2 regions of the Telluria sp. ZT3P25 genome follow, and region 1 is predicted to be linked to the other one. Evidence: riboswitches for the same ligand, from Rfam matches in the RefSeq annotation. Region 1 holds a riboswitch; the other holds the start of a gene.

Region 1 (7,114 bases):
TCTCGGCGCCGGCCGCCAGCGTGGCCTCGCGCGTTTGCGCCAGGTCGCGGTATTTGCCGCTGCCCACCAGCAGGCGCGAACGGTAGGCGCGCCCGGCGATGGTGAGTACATCCGGTTGCCCGTCTGGTTTCATGTTTTCGTTCATGACATTCATCCTGTTCTCCTTTAGCCGCCACCGATGGCGCGCACGATATCGACCCGGTCCTGCGCCTGCAGGCGGCGCGTCGGCCACTGCTGGCGCGGCACCACCTCGCGATTGACGGCCAGCGCCATCCCCTGCCCGCTCAGGTCCAGCTGTTCGAGCAGGCCGGCGAGTGTCTGGCCCGGCGGCACGCCGCACGGCGCGCCATTGACTTCGATGGATGTCATTCAGACCTCCCGGTACAGCCGGGCGCCATCGCGCACGAACTCAATCGCCTTTTCCTGCATCCCCTGGTGCAGGGCTGTTTCGCCCTGGACGCCATTGGCCGCAGCGTAGGCGCGCACTTCCTGCGTGATCTTCATCGAGCAGAAATGCGGGCCGCACATCGAGCAGAAATGGGCCACCTTGGCCGAATCCTTGGGCAGGGTCTCGTCGTGGAATTCGCGCGCCTTGTCGGGGTCCAGGCCCAGGTTGAACTGGTCGTCCCAGCGAAATTCGAAGCGCGCTTTTGAGAGCGCGTTGTCGCGCAGCTGCGCGCCCGGATGGCCCTTGGCCAGGTCGGCCGCATGGGCCGCGATCTTGTACGTGATGATGCCGTCCTTGACGTCCTGCTTGTCAGGCAGGCCCAGGTGCTCCTTGGGCGTCACGTAGCACAGCATCGCCGTGCCGTACCAGCCAATGGTGGCCGCACCGATGCCGGACGTGATGTGGTCGTAGCCAGGGGCGATATCGGTCGTGAGCGGCCCGAGCGTGTAGAACGGCGCTTCATGGCACTGCTCGAGCTGCAGGTCCATGTTCTCCTTGATCAGGTGCAGCGGCACGTGACCGGGGCCCTCGATGATCGTCTGCACGTCGTGCTTCCACGCGATCTGCGTGAGTTCGCCCAGCGTTTTCAGTTCGGCCAGCTGCGCTTCGTCGTTGGCGTCGTAGATCGAGCCTGGGCGCAGGCCATCGCCCAGGCTGAACGTCACGTCGTACGCCTTCATGATGGCGCAGATGTCTTCAAAGTGGGTGTACAGGAATGATTCGCGGTGGTGCGCCAGGCACCATTTGGCCATGATCGAGCCGCCGCGCGAGACGATGCCCGTCAGGCGATTGGCCGTCATCGGCACGTAGCGCAGCAGCACGCCGGCGTGGATCGTGAAGTAGTCGACGCCCTGCTCGGCCTGTTCGATCAGCGTGTCGCGGAAGATCTCCCAGGTCAGGTCCTCGGCCTTGCCATTGACCTTTTCCAGCGCCTGGTAGATCGGCACCGTGCCGATCGGGACCGGGCTGTTACGCAGGATCCATTCACGCGTTTCGTGGATGTGCTTGCCGGTCGACAGGTCCATCACCGTGTCGGCGCCCCAGCGGATTGCCCACGTCATCTTTTCCACTTCCTCGCCAATCGACGAGGTCACGGCCGAATTGCCGATATTGGCATTGACCTTGACCAGGAAGTTGCGGCCGATGATCATCGGCTCGATTTCGGGGTGGTTGATATTGAGGGGGATGACGGCGCGCCCGCGCGCGACCTCGGAGCGCACGAATTCGGGCGTGATCTCGGCGGGGATGCTGGCGCCGAACGACTGGCCCGGATGCTGGCGCCCCATCAGGTCGGCGACCCGCTTGCCCATCGGACCGGACGCATGCAGCGACGCGATGTATTCCTTTCGCTGCATGTTTTCGCGCAGCGCGATGAATTCCATTTCGGGCGTGATGATGCCCTGGCGCGCGTAGTGCATCTGCGTGACATTCGCGCCGCTCTTCGCGCGACGGGGCGCGCGCTGCAGGTCAAAGCGCAGCGCGCTCAAGGCCGGATCGTCCAGCCGCTGCTGGCCGTACTGCGACGATGGCCCGGCCAGTTGCTCGGTGTCGCCGCGCCCGTCGATCCACGGTTGCCGCATTGGCGCCAGGCCACTGCGGATATCGATCGCGGTCGCGGGTTCGGTGTACGGCCCCGACGTGTCATAGACGAACAGCGGCGGATTGGGTTCGCCACCAAAGCTGTCGGACGTGGCCGACTGGCTGATCGCGCGCATCGGCACGCGGATATCGGGCCGGCTGCCTTCGATGTAGACCTTGCGGGAGTTTGGTAGCGATGCGATGGCTGCCTGGTCCACCGTGGCGGTGGCGGCATCGAACAGTTGCGAAGACTTCGGCGGTGCGTTCATGTGGCTCCCTTGCGTGCATGAGAGCCAGCAAAGGAGTTACCGGGTGCGGCAAGGTCGGGCGCAGGACTGCGCACGGCCGCACTATTCGGCTGCTTCCCTTCGCTGGCATTATCCAGATCAGGTTCGGAGGGTATTTCTCACCCACGCATCGTTGTAAAAGCAACGACGCGCAGGACCCCTAGCGTTTGCTGCCAGTGATGGCAGCGGGTGGATTATAGCCGAACAAATATTGAATGGGCATCATGGTTACAACATCGGCGGCTCGGCCGGCAATGGCAGCAAATGCAAAGCGCCGTCGATGAAACGCACTTCGACGAACGGCGTCTGCGCCGGCTCGACTGCCCGGCACACCGTCGGCCCGCCCTGCACCGCCACCTCGAGCTGCACGCTGGGCCCGTCGACCGCCACATCGAACGAATCCGCACGCGAAATCGTCAGGTCGGTACTCACGTTCGGCCGGTCATAGACCTGCTTGCCGTCGACCCGCACGCTGACCGTATTGTCTTGAAACCCTTCGCCCAACCTCACGCGTAACGTCATCGCTTGCCTCGCCTTTCCATTGACTGCAACAGGTTTGCCGGACAAGCCGCCTGAAGGGCAGGCTTGTCCGGAACAGAGTAACGCCAGCACGACCAGCCCAAGTGCCCGGCGCATCCCCTGCGATCCAGCATGGATCATGCCTTGCGGTGCGGCCGCGTGCCCGGCCCGGTCGCGCCGGTCGCCGCAGGACCACCCTGAACGGTGGCCAGGCAGGTGAGCAACTCGCCCTGGGACACCGGATCGAGTACCTTGGCCTGCGCGGCGCTCGAGAGCAATGCGACGCTCTCATCGAGACGCGCTGCGCGCACGAACAGCGGCTTGCCCTCGCCAGCGTTCACTGTCTTGAACGCGCGGGCGGCATTGACGCCCTTGACCATGCGCACATAGGCGGCCATCGGATGCATGTCGAAGCGGTCGAGGACCTCGTCGAAGGCAGCATTACCCGAGCGCAGCGTGGTGTTGTCCGACCCCTGCAGGTACAACAGCGCGCCCTGGTCCTCGCCCATGAACAGGTCGGCCAGCACGTTGTCATCAGTGCTGACCGGATAGCGCACGCGCACCGTCAGGATATCGGACAGCACTTGCGATCCGTCGAGCGCCGCATACGCGGCCCGCACCCGGTACTGGCCTGGCCGGTCAAAATAGAAACCATCCTTGCCATAGCCGATATAGGCGCTATCCTGGACCGGGTTGTCCACCCCGAGCATCGTCTGGCGCTCGCCTACCAGGTGGTCGATCATCGGCTCGTAGGCGCAGACCTTGCCGCCAGGTTGTTCGATGACGATCTTCACCAGGCCATAGTTCGGATGCAGCCAGGTATGGGCGCGCCGCCCGCGTGTGTCAGTGGCGCGTAGCTTAAGTTCGAGCACCACCGGCTCGCCCAGCGCGAAGCTGCGCTGGTGGGTCGATATATCGAGCACCAGGCCGGATTCGTCCGAGATCGGATCGGCCATCACGTCACGGCCAAGCGAGGCGCCGCTCGTGAAGCTGTTGCCGCCCATGATGACGTCGTTGCGGAAACCATGGCGCAGGTGGATCAGCTCTTCGTCGTCGAAGCGGAAGTCGAAGCTGCTCCAATAGCCAGGCGCGCCGCCATTCGGGTAGTACCACGGGTAGTTCATCCACGACAGCGCTTCGGGACGGTTTGGCTTGGGCGGATTGGCGTACGATTTCTGCCACGAGTGCATCAGGTTGAAACAGTGCCCAAGTTCGTGCACATAGGTATACAGCTGCAGCCGGTTTTGCTCGGCCGTGGTGCCGCCGATCCCGGCGTGGAACACGGCGCAGCCCTGGCGCTGCTTGCCCTGCTGGTCGAACATGATGCCGTACAGGCCCGTGCCCATATCATGCTGTTGCGCCACCAGTTGCCAGACGCACCACTGCTGCAGGTCGCCCCACAGCGAAAAATGCTGCTGCATCGACGCGTGCAGCTCGGCATTGCTCCAGGTGGTATTGGCGCCGGCCGCGCTGACATCGATGACATTGTTGCCGGCAGTGGGCACCATCCCGATGCCCGCTTCGCCAAAGGCGCTGACCACGTTGACCGTGCGGGCGCTGCCGCCCGAAGGCAGCGAACCCGTGTTGTAGCTTGTAAACGGCGCGGTCGTCACATCGGACACGCTGTCGGTTTCAATGCGCACCGTGCGGAAATGCAGGGACGAGAACGGACAATGATAGGAAGCCCCGGGCGTATTGTTGACCGTGAAGAACTGCAGCGTGGCCGCGGCCTGCGGCTGGAAGATGTTCACGCGCGGGATCGTTACCTGGATCACCGGCGCCCCGGCCGCGAACGTGAAGCGGCCCATGCCCTTGACGACGATACGGGTGGTCGACACCGTCACGGTCGGGCTGTCGACCACGAACGAGCCGAAGTACGACTTGGTCTTGCCGCTGGTCTGGTAAAAGTCGCCGCTGACCCGGCGCATCGGCCGGTTGCGGTCGACGTCGACCCGCAGGTCGAGCTGGAAGCTGCCCAGCGAACTGGCGTAGCAACCGCTGACCGCCTTCTTGATGGCCGGTATGGACGGGATGGGAAGCGAGGGGATCGGCAAGGGCACCTGCGGGGCAGGCGCGATACCCGGCCCCGCAGCAAGCCCGGGCGCAGCGCCGGTGGGCCCGGTGTCGTACGGCTCGGGAATCCCCAGGTCGCCATTGGACAGCCCGGATACTTCTTCATAGGTCATCACGCCGGTGTCGCCGATGGCGTCCTCGTTTGCATTGTCGATCCCGGTTGGGTCGAGTTGTGACATGGTGTTCTCCTCATGTTGGACATGCCCTCGTTCGACCAGCGCAGTAGGGGTGATGGTTCGTCGAGGCTGCAGATATTCAGAGGAATCACCCGCACATTTGGAGGTAGATCAAGGAGCTGTGGCAAACAAAGAAGGATTCAAACGAGCTGGGCAACACATGGCAATTCAGCGACGCTGCCAGGATAGGCTGGCGCTGGAAGGTGACCTATAATGGTTTCTTTCGCAAAATTCACACACGACCACATCATGGAATTAGCCAAGTCTTTCGAGCCAGCCGATATTGAACAGTTCTGGCGCGCCGAGTGGGAACAGCGCGGCTACTTTGCCGCGACCATGGACGAGGGCAAGCCCTCCTTCAGCACCCAGTTGCCGCCGCCGAACGTCACCGGTACCCTGCACATGGGCCACGCGTTCAACCAGACGATCATGGATGGCCTGACGCGCTACTACCGCATGCGCGGCTACAACACCGCATGGGTCCCGGGCACCGACCACGCCGGCATCGCCACCCAGATCGTCGTCGAGCGCCAGCTGGATGCGCAAAAGATTTCGCGCCATGACCTGGGCCGCGACGCATTCCTCGAAAAAGTCTGGGAGTGGAAGGAAAAATCGGGCAGCACCATCACCGGCCAGATGCGCCGCCTGGGCACGTCGCCCGACTGGCAGCGCGAATACTTCACGATGGACGAGCCACGCTCGAAATCGGTCGTTGAAGTCTTCGTGCGCCTGTACGAGCAGGGCCTGATCTACCGCGGCAAGCGCCTGGTGAACTGGGACCCGGTGCTGGGCACGGCCGTGTCCGACCTCGAAGTCGACTCGCAGGAAGAAGACGGCTTCATGTGGTACATCCAGTACCCGCTCACCGACGGCAGCGGCCACCTGACGGTCGCCACCACGCGCCCTGAAACGATGCTGGGCGACGTCGCTGTCGCGGTCGATCCGACCGATGAGCGCTACCTGCATTTGCACGGCAAGACACTCACGCTGCCATTGACGGGCCGCGAAATCCCGATCATCGCCGACAGCTACGTCGATAAAGAATTCGGCACCGGCTGCGTCAAGATCACGCCGGCCCACGACTTCAACGATTACGCGGTTGGCCAGCGCGCCGGCCTCGCGCCGATCAGCATCTTCACGCTCGACGCCAAGATCAACGAAAACGGCCCTGCCCAGTACCAGGGGCTGGACCGCTTCGCCGCGCGCAAGCAGATCGTGGCCGACCTCGAAGGCCTCGGCCTGATGGAACAGATCAAGCCGCACAAGCTGATGGTCCCGCGGGGCGACCGCACCAACGTCGTGATCGAGCCGATGCTCACCGACCAGTGGTTCGTCGCGATGACCAAGCCGGCGCCGGAAGGAACGTTCAATCCGGGCAAGTCGATCACTGACGTGGCGCTAGAAAAAGTCGCCAGTGGCGAGATCAAGTTCGTGCCAGAAAACTGGAGCACGACCTACAACCAGTGGCTGGGCAACATCCAGGACTGGTGCATCTCGCGCCAGCTGTGGTGGGGCCACCGCATCCCGGCCTGGTTCGCCGAAGACGGCCAGATCGTCGTCGCGCGCGATGAAGCCGAAGCGCAGGCCAAGGCGGCAGCTGCCGGCATCACGGGCGCCCTGCGCCGCGACGACGACGTGCTCGACACGTGGTTCTCGTCGGCGCTGGTGCCCTTCTCGACCATGGGCTGGCCCGAAGAAACGCCGGACATGAAACTGTTCCTGCCGTCGTCGGTGCTGGTCACCGGCTTCGACATCATCTTCTTCTGGGTGGCGCGCATGGTCATGATGACCGCGCACTTCACCGGCAAGGTGCCGTTCGAGACCGTCTACGTGCACGGCCTGGTGCGCGATTCGCAGGGCCAGAAGATGTCGAAGTCGAAGGGCAACACGCTCGACCCGATCGACCTGATCGACGGCATCGACGTCGAGACGCTGGTGGCCAAGCGCACCACGGGCCTGATGGACCCGCGCGCCGCCGAGAAAATCGGCAAGGCCACGCGCCGCGAATTCCCGGATGGCATCCCGGCGTTCGG
Region 2 (7,114 bases), 2.6 Mb from region 1:
GCAGCAGAACTTCACCGCGACCTCGACCAACTTCATCAACGGCGTGCCGTTCGAGATCACGACCTTCCGCCCGGACGATCCGGTCGCCGTTGCGCTGGGCGCCAAACCGCTCGACGCCGAGAAATCGATCAACGCGTCGCTCGGCGCCGTGATGCGTCTGGGCGCCGTGAGCCTGACGGTGGACGCCTACCGCATCGACATCGACGACCGTATCATCCTGTCCGAGAACCTGACGCAGACGAACGTGCGCAACTACATCGCGAGCCAGGGCTTCATCGGCGTGGGCGGCGGGCGCTTCTTCATCAATGGCGTGGACACCACCACCAAGGGCGTCGACATCGTGCTGAGCATGCCGTACAACGCCGGCGATGCGGGCAAGCTGGACTTCACGCTGGCGGCCAACTTCACCGACACCAAGGTGACCAAGACGCCGACGACGACGCAGCTCTCGAACCTGAGCCCGGCGCCGGTGCTGTTCGATCGCCTCAATGTGCTGTCGCTTGAAAAAGGCCAGCCGAAAAACAAGGTCAGCGCCAATGTGAACTGGCGCCTGGGCCAGTGGGGCGCGACGCTGCGCGCCACGCGCTACGGCGAAGTGCTCTCGCCAGGCACCACGGCGGCGTTCGACTTCGAGATGGGCGCCAAGACCACGGTCGACCTGGAAGGCCGCCTGGCGGTCACGCCGAAGCTGACCCTGGCGCTGGGCGCGGACAACGTGTTCGACCAGTATCCCGAGACGCAGCCGCCATCCATCAACACCACCGGCAACACGCCGTTCTCGTCGTACGCGCCGTTCGGTCGTGCGGGCCGCTATATCTACGGCCGCGCCACCTACGCGTTCTGACCTAGCGTTCCAGCACCTCGCCCAGCCTGTGGGCGAGGAACTCCACCAGCGCCGCCACCCGCGGCGCGAGCGCACCCTGCTTGTAGAACACAGCCCAAACGGGCTGTGTCCACGGCAGGGTGTGTTCTTCCAGCACCGGTACCAGCCGCCCCGCCGCGACATCCGCGCGCGTCAGAAAATCCGACAGCGATGCGATCCCCGCGCCATGCAGCGCCAGCTGCCGCAGCGTCTCGCCGCTCGACGCCACCACTTGCGGCGTGATCGTCCAGCCTTCACCGCCGCCATGACGCAGTGGCCAGGTATTCAACAGCGCCGGCGCCGTGAAGCCCAGCGTGCGATGCCCTGCCAGCGCCGCAGTGTCGCGCGGCGCGCCGTGGCGTTCGAGATACGCGGGTGAGGCCAGCACGCGCAGCCGCGCCGCGCCCAGGCGGCGTGCATTGAGCGTCGAATCGGGCAGCGCGCCGATGCGGATCGCCAGGTCGGCCCGCTCTTCGATCAGGTCGACATAGGTTTCGCCACTGACCAGCTCCAGCCCGATTAGCGGATACGCATCCAGAAATTCGGCGACCAGTGGCGCGAGCAGGTGGCCCAGCGCCGGCGTGGCGGCATTCACGCGCACCAGGCCCGCCGGCTGCGAGCGGCGCGCAGCCGCTTCGGCTTCGGTGTTGGCCAGGTCGGCCAGAATTGTCCGTGCCCGGCCCAGCAGCCAGGTGCCCTCCTCGGTCAGTTGCAGGCGCCGCGTCGTGCGCTGGATCAGTGTCATGCCCAGGCTGCCCTCGAGGCGCGAGATCGTGCGTGAGACGCCCGACGGTGTCTGTCCCAGGCGCTCGGCAGCGCGCGAAAACGAGCCCGTATCCATGACTGCCGAAAACACAATCAGCGCATCCACGTCGATCATTGATGACTCCGAATCAAAAGTCCATTGTAGCCGGACCTGTTTTTCCGGGCTGGCAAAGACGGCACACTGCACGTCTGCCATCTCTGAGAAAGAACACCATGCCACTCGCACTCTGGGCGCTCGCATTGAGCGCTTTTGCCATCGGGACGACCGAATTCGTCATCGTCGGCCTGATTCCCACCATCGCCGCCAGTCTGCAGGTGTCGGTGCCCTCGGCAGGCCTCCTGGTCAGCCTGTACGCGCTGGGCGTGGCCATCGGCGCGCCCCTGCTCACGGCCATGACGGGCCGCATGCCGCGCAAGCAACTGCTGCTTGGCCTGATGGTCCTGTTTACGATCGGGAATCTGGTAGCCTGGATGGCGCCGGACTACACGGCATTGATGGCCGCGCGCGTGCTCACGGGCCTGGCGCACGGCGTGTTCTTCTCGATCGGCTCCACCATCGCCACGAGCCTGGTGCCGAAGGAAAAAGCAGCCAGCGCGATCGCGCTGATGTTCACCGGCCTGACTGTGGCGCTGGTCACCGGTGTGCCACTCGGGACCTTCATCGGCCAGCACTTCGGCTGGCAGGCGACGTTCCTGGCGGTGTCGCTGCTGGGCGTGATTGCCGTCATCGGCAGCGCTATCCTGGTGCCATCCGATATTGCCGGCAGCAAGCCAGCGCCGCTCTTGATGCAACTGGCGGTGCTGAAGAAGCCGCGCCTGCTGCTGGTATACGCAATCACGACGCTTGGCTACGGCGGCAGCTTCATCGCCTTCACCTACCTGGCGCCGATCCTGCAGCAAGTGGCCGGCTTCGCCGCGTCGACCGTCAGCCTCGTGATGCTGGTGTACGGCGTGTCAGTCGCGGCCGGGAATATCTGGGGCGGCAAGCTGGCCGACCGCCTCGGACCGGTGCGCGCGCTGCAGATCGTGTTCGCGTTGCTGGCGCTGGTGCTGTTGGTGCTGGCCTTCACGGCGCCGAGCAAACCGCTGGTGTTGATGACGGTATTGGCCTGGGGCGCGGTCGCTTTCGGCAACGTGCCCGGCCTGCAGGTGTATGTGGTGCGGCGCGCCGAACGCGATGCGCCGCAGGCCGTCGATGTCGCCTCTGGCCTGAACATCGCCGCCTTCAATGTCGGCATCGCGCTGGGCGCCTGGGGCGGTGGCCTGATTGTCGCGCACCTCGGCCTGATGGCCACGCCATGGATCGGTGCGCTGGTGGTCGTGGGCGCCCTGCTACTCACCACGCTGGCCGGGTGGCTCGATCGCCGCGACGGCGTGCCGGTCAAAGATATGACCACCACAACGGTCGCGCTGCACTGACCTGCTTACGCGTCCAGTTCGGGATAGCGGCGGAAGATGCCGTCCTGGTTGAACGGAATGCGGCGCGGCGATGCCAGGTAGGCCGCGATCTTCGGCCGCGCCGCCACCCGGTCGCGCAGGCCGGTGAGCTCGGGATGCTCCTGCTCGATCTTCTTCATCGCGTTGGGGAATGCGTAGCGCAGACCCTCGATCACCTGGAACAGCGACAGGTCGGCGTAGCTCACGCGCTCGCCCAGCAGGTAGTCGCGTGGCTCGGGATTGGCCAGCAGCCGCGCAAAATAGGCCATGAACTTGGGGATGCGCGTCTCGACAAAATCGGCCGCGCGGCGCTTGGCTTCGGGCTTCTGGTCTTCGTAGTACAGCATCGCAGCGATCGGGTGATGCGTGTCGTGCGCCTCGGTGACCAGGTCAGCGATCGTCAGTTGCAGCTGATGGACCCAGAGCCGGCCAGGTTCGGTGCGTGGCGCCAGGCCATGCTGTTCGCCCAGATACAGCAGGATGTTGGCTACCTGGCCGATGGTCTGCTCACCGGCTTTCAGGAACGGCGGGGCAAAGGAAGGATGGTCGCCGACTTCGAGCGCGGCCATCAGCAGGTCGACGCCGCCATCGCGCCGCGCTACATCGACGTAATCGGCGCCCGCTTCTTCCAGCGCCAGTCGTACGAATTCGCCGCGGCCCTGGATCGACGGCCAGTAATACAGTTCGTAGGGATGCACCATGATTGTTTTCCTGTTGATGGAGAAAAGTCATGGTAGACCGAACAGGAAGGCCGGGAAGCACGGTACGCCGGGCCTGCAGACCGTCCCTGTTATTCAGGCGACTGCGCACCACCGTTTGGCGATCGTCGGAGGCAGGTTGAAATGCTTCGCCGTTTCTGCAATCGAGGCCTTGTTTTCTTTCTTCCATGCCGAGACCTGGCTGGCATTCGGCCTTTGCGGAATGCCCGTGCTGTCCTTGTCCTTGCCCTTGGCCGACTTGGCGGTCGCAGCGCGCGATGCCTGGCCCACGACGCGACTGGACGCCGTGCGGTGCATGCTGCGGGACTGCGTGTCATTCACAGATTCGTGCCCGGTCACAGGGCCCTGCGCGAGGGGGCCTTCCGGCGGCTGGTTGTGCGTCATAAAAGTTCTTCCGTGCTGATAAATAAGTGCCGCCATTATGACCTGCTCCCGATGGCAAGCGGGCATTCGCGGCCGTCAACGTGACGCGACTAGCGTGGCGCGCCACAGACATGGACCGATTGTGGCTATTGAGCAACGCCTTGTAAGGGGCCGAACCCCGCCAGCAGGGCCACTGCCCCTGATCGTGTTGGTTCCTGACGAATCATTACACTTTCTCCAAGCACACGTTGGCAATCGGGAACATAATTTCACTGAGGAACTAATTTAATAAAGTTCACCCGCCACTTCTTTGTCCAATGGAGCGCCCATGATCATCGCGCGATTGACCCAACGCTGGCACGCCCTGCGCCGCTGGCGCGCGCACCAGTCCCCCGATTCCCACGCCCGCTTCGAGGAGACGACCTTCAATCGGGCGTACCGCGATGCGGTGCATGGCAGCGCCGGCCTGATCCTGTGGCAGCACGATGGCGAGCATGGGCGCTTTGCGCTGCAACTGCGCACGGCGCAGCGTGACGATTCGCAGCATGGGTTGACCTTGACGCTGCTCGCCAATGACGCGGTGCTGCATCGCCTGTCCTGGACCTGGGCCGACGGTGCGCAGCTGGCGCTTCCGGTGGCGAGCGTACCGCTGGTGACCCACAACGCCGGCCTGTGGCGCAATGCCGGTCCGGCCTTCGATGCGTTCGAGCGCGCCTTCCCGAACAACTCGCCCAGCTTCTTCGCGTTTGCCGCCCTGCAGGGCGCAGCGCAGGCGCTGGGCATCGACCGCGTGCTCGCGCTGCGCGCCACCGCGCATCCGGCCTACCAGCCAGACCAGCACGCGACCTTCGAGAGCGGCTACGATGGTTTCTGGCGCATTCTCGGCGGCGCCGAATACGATGCGCGCCACTACCAGATCACGCTGCCGTTCTACCTCAAGCCGCTGGCCGACATGCCATCGAAGCACCGCAAGCGCGCCGCCCAGCGCCGCGATCAGTGGCGCGCAATTGGCGAGGCAGCGCGCACGACGCTACTGCACTATATGGCCCCTGTCGCCACGACCGCTGCCGCGGCCAGAGCGCCCACCACCGCACAAGCCTGAACCTTCTCGACGCTTGCCAGATTCACCACGGCCGTCAAGCGCCGTGCTACACTCGCGCCTTCGCTAGGGGTCCTGGGACGTTGTTCCGGGTGAGACATACCCTTCGTACCTGATCTGGATAATGCCAGCGAAGGAAAGCGCAAAGCAGCCCTCCCGTTCGTTTGCCCTTCCCCCACGTTGGCTCCGGCTTGAATTTAAGCGGCGCGCCCTCGTGGCGCGCAAACACGAGCACACCATGACCTTCACTCTGAAGCACCCAGTCCTTGCCTGCGCCATCGTGCAGGCCTTCGTTGTCACGCCTGCGGCAGTCGCGCAGGACGCCATTCCCTCGGTCGTCGTCACCAGCAGCAAATGGATCGCGCTCGACCGCGCCAGCGTCGGCGGCTTCGCCGAAACGCAGCTGCTCGACGCGCCGGCATCCATCACGTCGATCGGCCAGGGCCAGATGCAGGACCTGTCGATCCGCAGCGTCACCGATGCGAGCCGCTACGATGCGTCGATCGGCGACGCCTACAACGCCATCGGCTACGCCGAACAGTTTTCGGTACGCGGCTTCACGCTCGACAACGCGACCAGCTACCGCAAGGACATGATCGCGATTTCGGGCGACACGCAGATCCCGCTCGAGAACAAGGAACGTATCGAAATCCTGCGCGGCCTGGCCGGCCTGCAGGCTGGCGTCGCAGCGCCCGGCGGCATGCTCAACTTCGTCACCAAGCGGCCGACCAATGCGCCGCTGCGTTCGGCCACAGTTGAAGTGCGCGAACGCGGCACCGTGTACGGCGCGGTCGACCTGGGTGGCCGCTTCACCGACCGCCGTTTCGGCTACCGCATCAATGCCGCTGCCGAAGACCTGAAGTCGTACGTGCGCGGCGCCGACGGCAAGCGCCAGTTCATTTCGGCCGCCTTCGACTGGCAAATGTCACCGGACGCGCTGTTCCAGATCGACGTCGACCACCAGCACAAGGAGCAGATCACCGCCCCCGGCTACCAGCTGCTGCGCAATGAAACCCTGCCTACCGGGATCTCGGCGAAAACGCTGCTCAACGACCAGCCATGGACGCGCCCCGTCGACACCGACAGCAGCAATCTCGGCCTGCGCTTCGAGTACCGCATCAACGATACCTGGACCGCGACCGTCAACGCCAACAGGCACTGGTTCAAGCGCGACGACTTCACCGCCTTCCCGTACGGCTGCAGCAACGAGGGCGACGGCTACTACCCTGGCTACTGCTCGAACGGCGACTATGACGTGTATGACTTCCAGAGCACCGGCGAGCGCAAGACGCCGTGGGGCGCGCAAGCGATGCTGCAGGGCCGCTTCGACACGGGCGCGGTGCGCCACGCGCTGACGATCGGCAGTGCCTACGCCGAACGCCACGACAGCTTCGGCGAATACGTCTACGACTACGTCGGCTCGAGCAATATCTGGCAGAACCAGATCGTGCCGCCGGTCGACAGCAGCCGCGTCACCGGCCCCGTGATGGAACGCCGCGCAACCGAAGAGCGTTCGCTGTTCGTGCAGGATGTCGTGACCCTGGCCCCGGCCTGGACGCTGCACGCCGGTGTGCGCTACGTCCAGCTCAAGCTCGATGCGCTGGAAGAAATCGACCAGGCTCGCGTGAAGTCAAAAGACTCGTTCGCACTGCCGAACGTGGCGCTGGTGTATGCGCCGGCGCCGGACTGGCGCGTGTACGGCTCGATCAGCCATGGCCTGCAATACGGCGGCATCGCGCCGATGGAGACGGTCAATCAAAACACGGTGCTCTTGCCAAGCCGCTCGAAGCAGTTCGAGTTTGGCGTCAAGCGCAATGTGAACGAGCAGCTGGCATTGTCCGGCGCCGTATTTGAAATCACCCAGGGCCT

What was found. Region 1 has a riboswitch for thiamine pyrophosphate ahead of thiC (phosphomethylpyrimidine synthase ThiC). Riboswitches for the same ligand answer to the same signal wherever they lie in the genome.
Region 2: it holds a riboswitch for thiamine pyrophosphate, as region 1 does, so the genes downstream of both, AC56LY_RS12120 (TonB-dependent siderophore receptor) here and thiC (phosphomethylpyrimidine synthase ThiC) in region 1, are expected to answer to the same signal.

Annotation. Positions count from the first base shown of each region.
Region 1 covers NZ_JCASIJ010000001.1:111,042-118,155, reverse strand. The annotation lists gene AC56LY_RS00555 (thiazole synthase) at 1-145, opposite strand, end outside; gene thiS (sulfur carrier protein ThiS) at 166-369, opposite strand; gene thiC (phosphomethylpyrimidine synthase ThiC) at 370-2,295, opposite strand; TPP riboswitch at 2,373-2,485, opposite strand; gene AC56LY_RS00540 (hypothetical protein) at 2,542-2,835, opposite strand; gene AC56LY_RS00535 (hypothetical protein) at 2,970-5,084, opposite strand; gene AC56LY_RS00530 (valine--tRNA ligase) at 5,331-7,114, shown strand, end outside.
Region 2 covers NZ_JCASIJ010000001.1:2,721,159-2,728,272, forward strand. The annotation lists gene AC56LY_RS12090 (TonB-dependent receptor plug domain-containing protein) at 1-844, shown strand, start outside; gene AC56LY_RS12095 (LysR family transcriptional regulator) at 846-1,742, opposite strand; gene AC56LY_RS12100 (MFS transporter) at 1,841-3,046, shown strand; gene AC56LY_RS12105 (glutathione S-transferase) at 3,052-3,765, opposite strand; gene AC56LY_RS12110 (hypothetical protein) at 3,859-4,167, opposite strand; gene AC56LY_RS12115 (DUF535 family protein) at 4,475-5,248, shown strand; TPP riboswitch at 5,304-5,401, shown strand; gene AC56LY_RS12120 (TonB-dependent siderophore receptor) at 5,484-7,114, shown strand, end outside.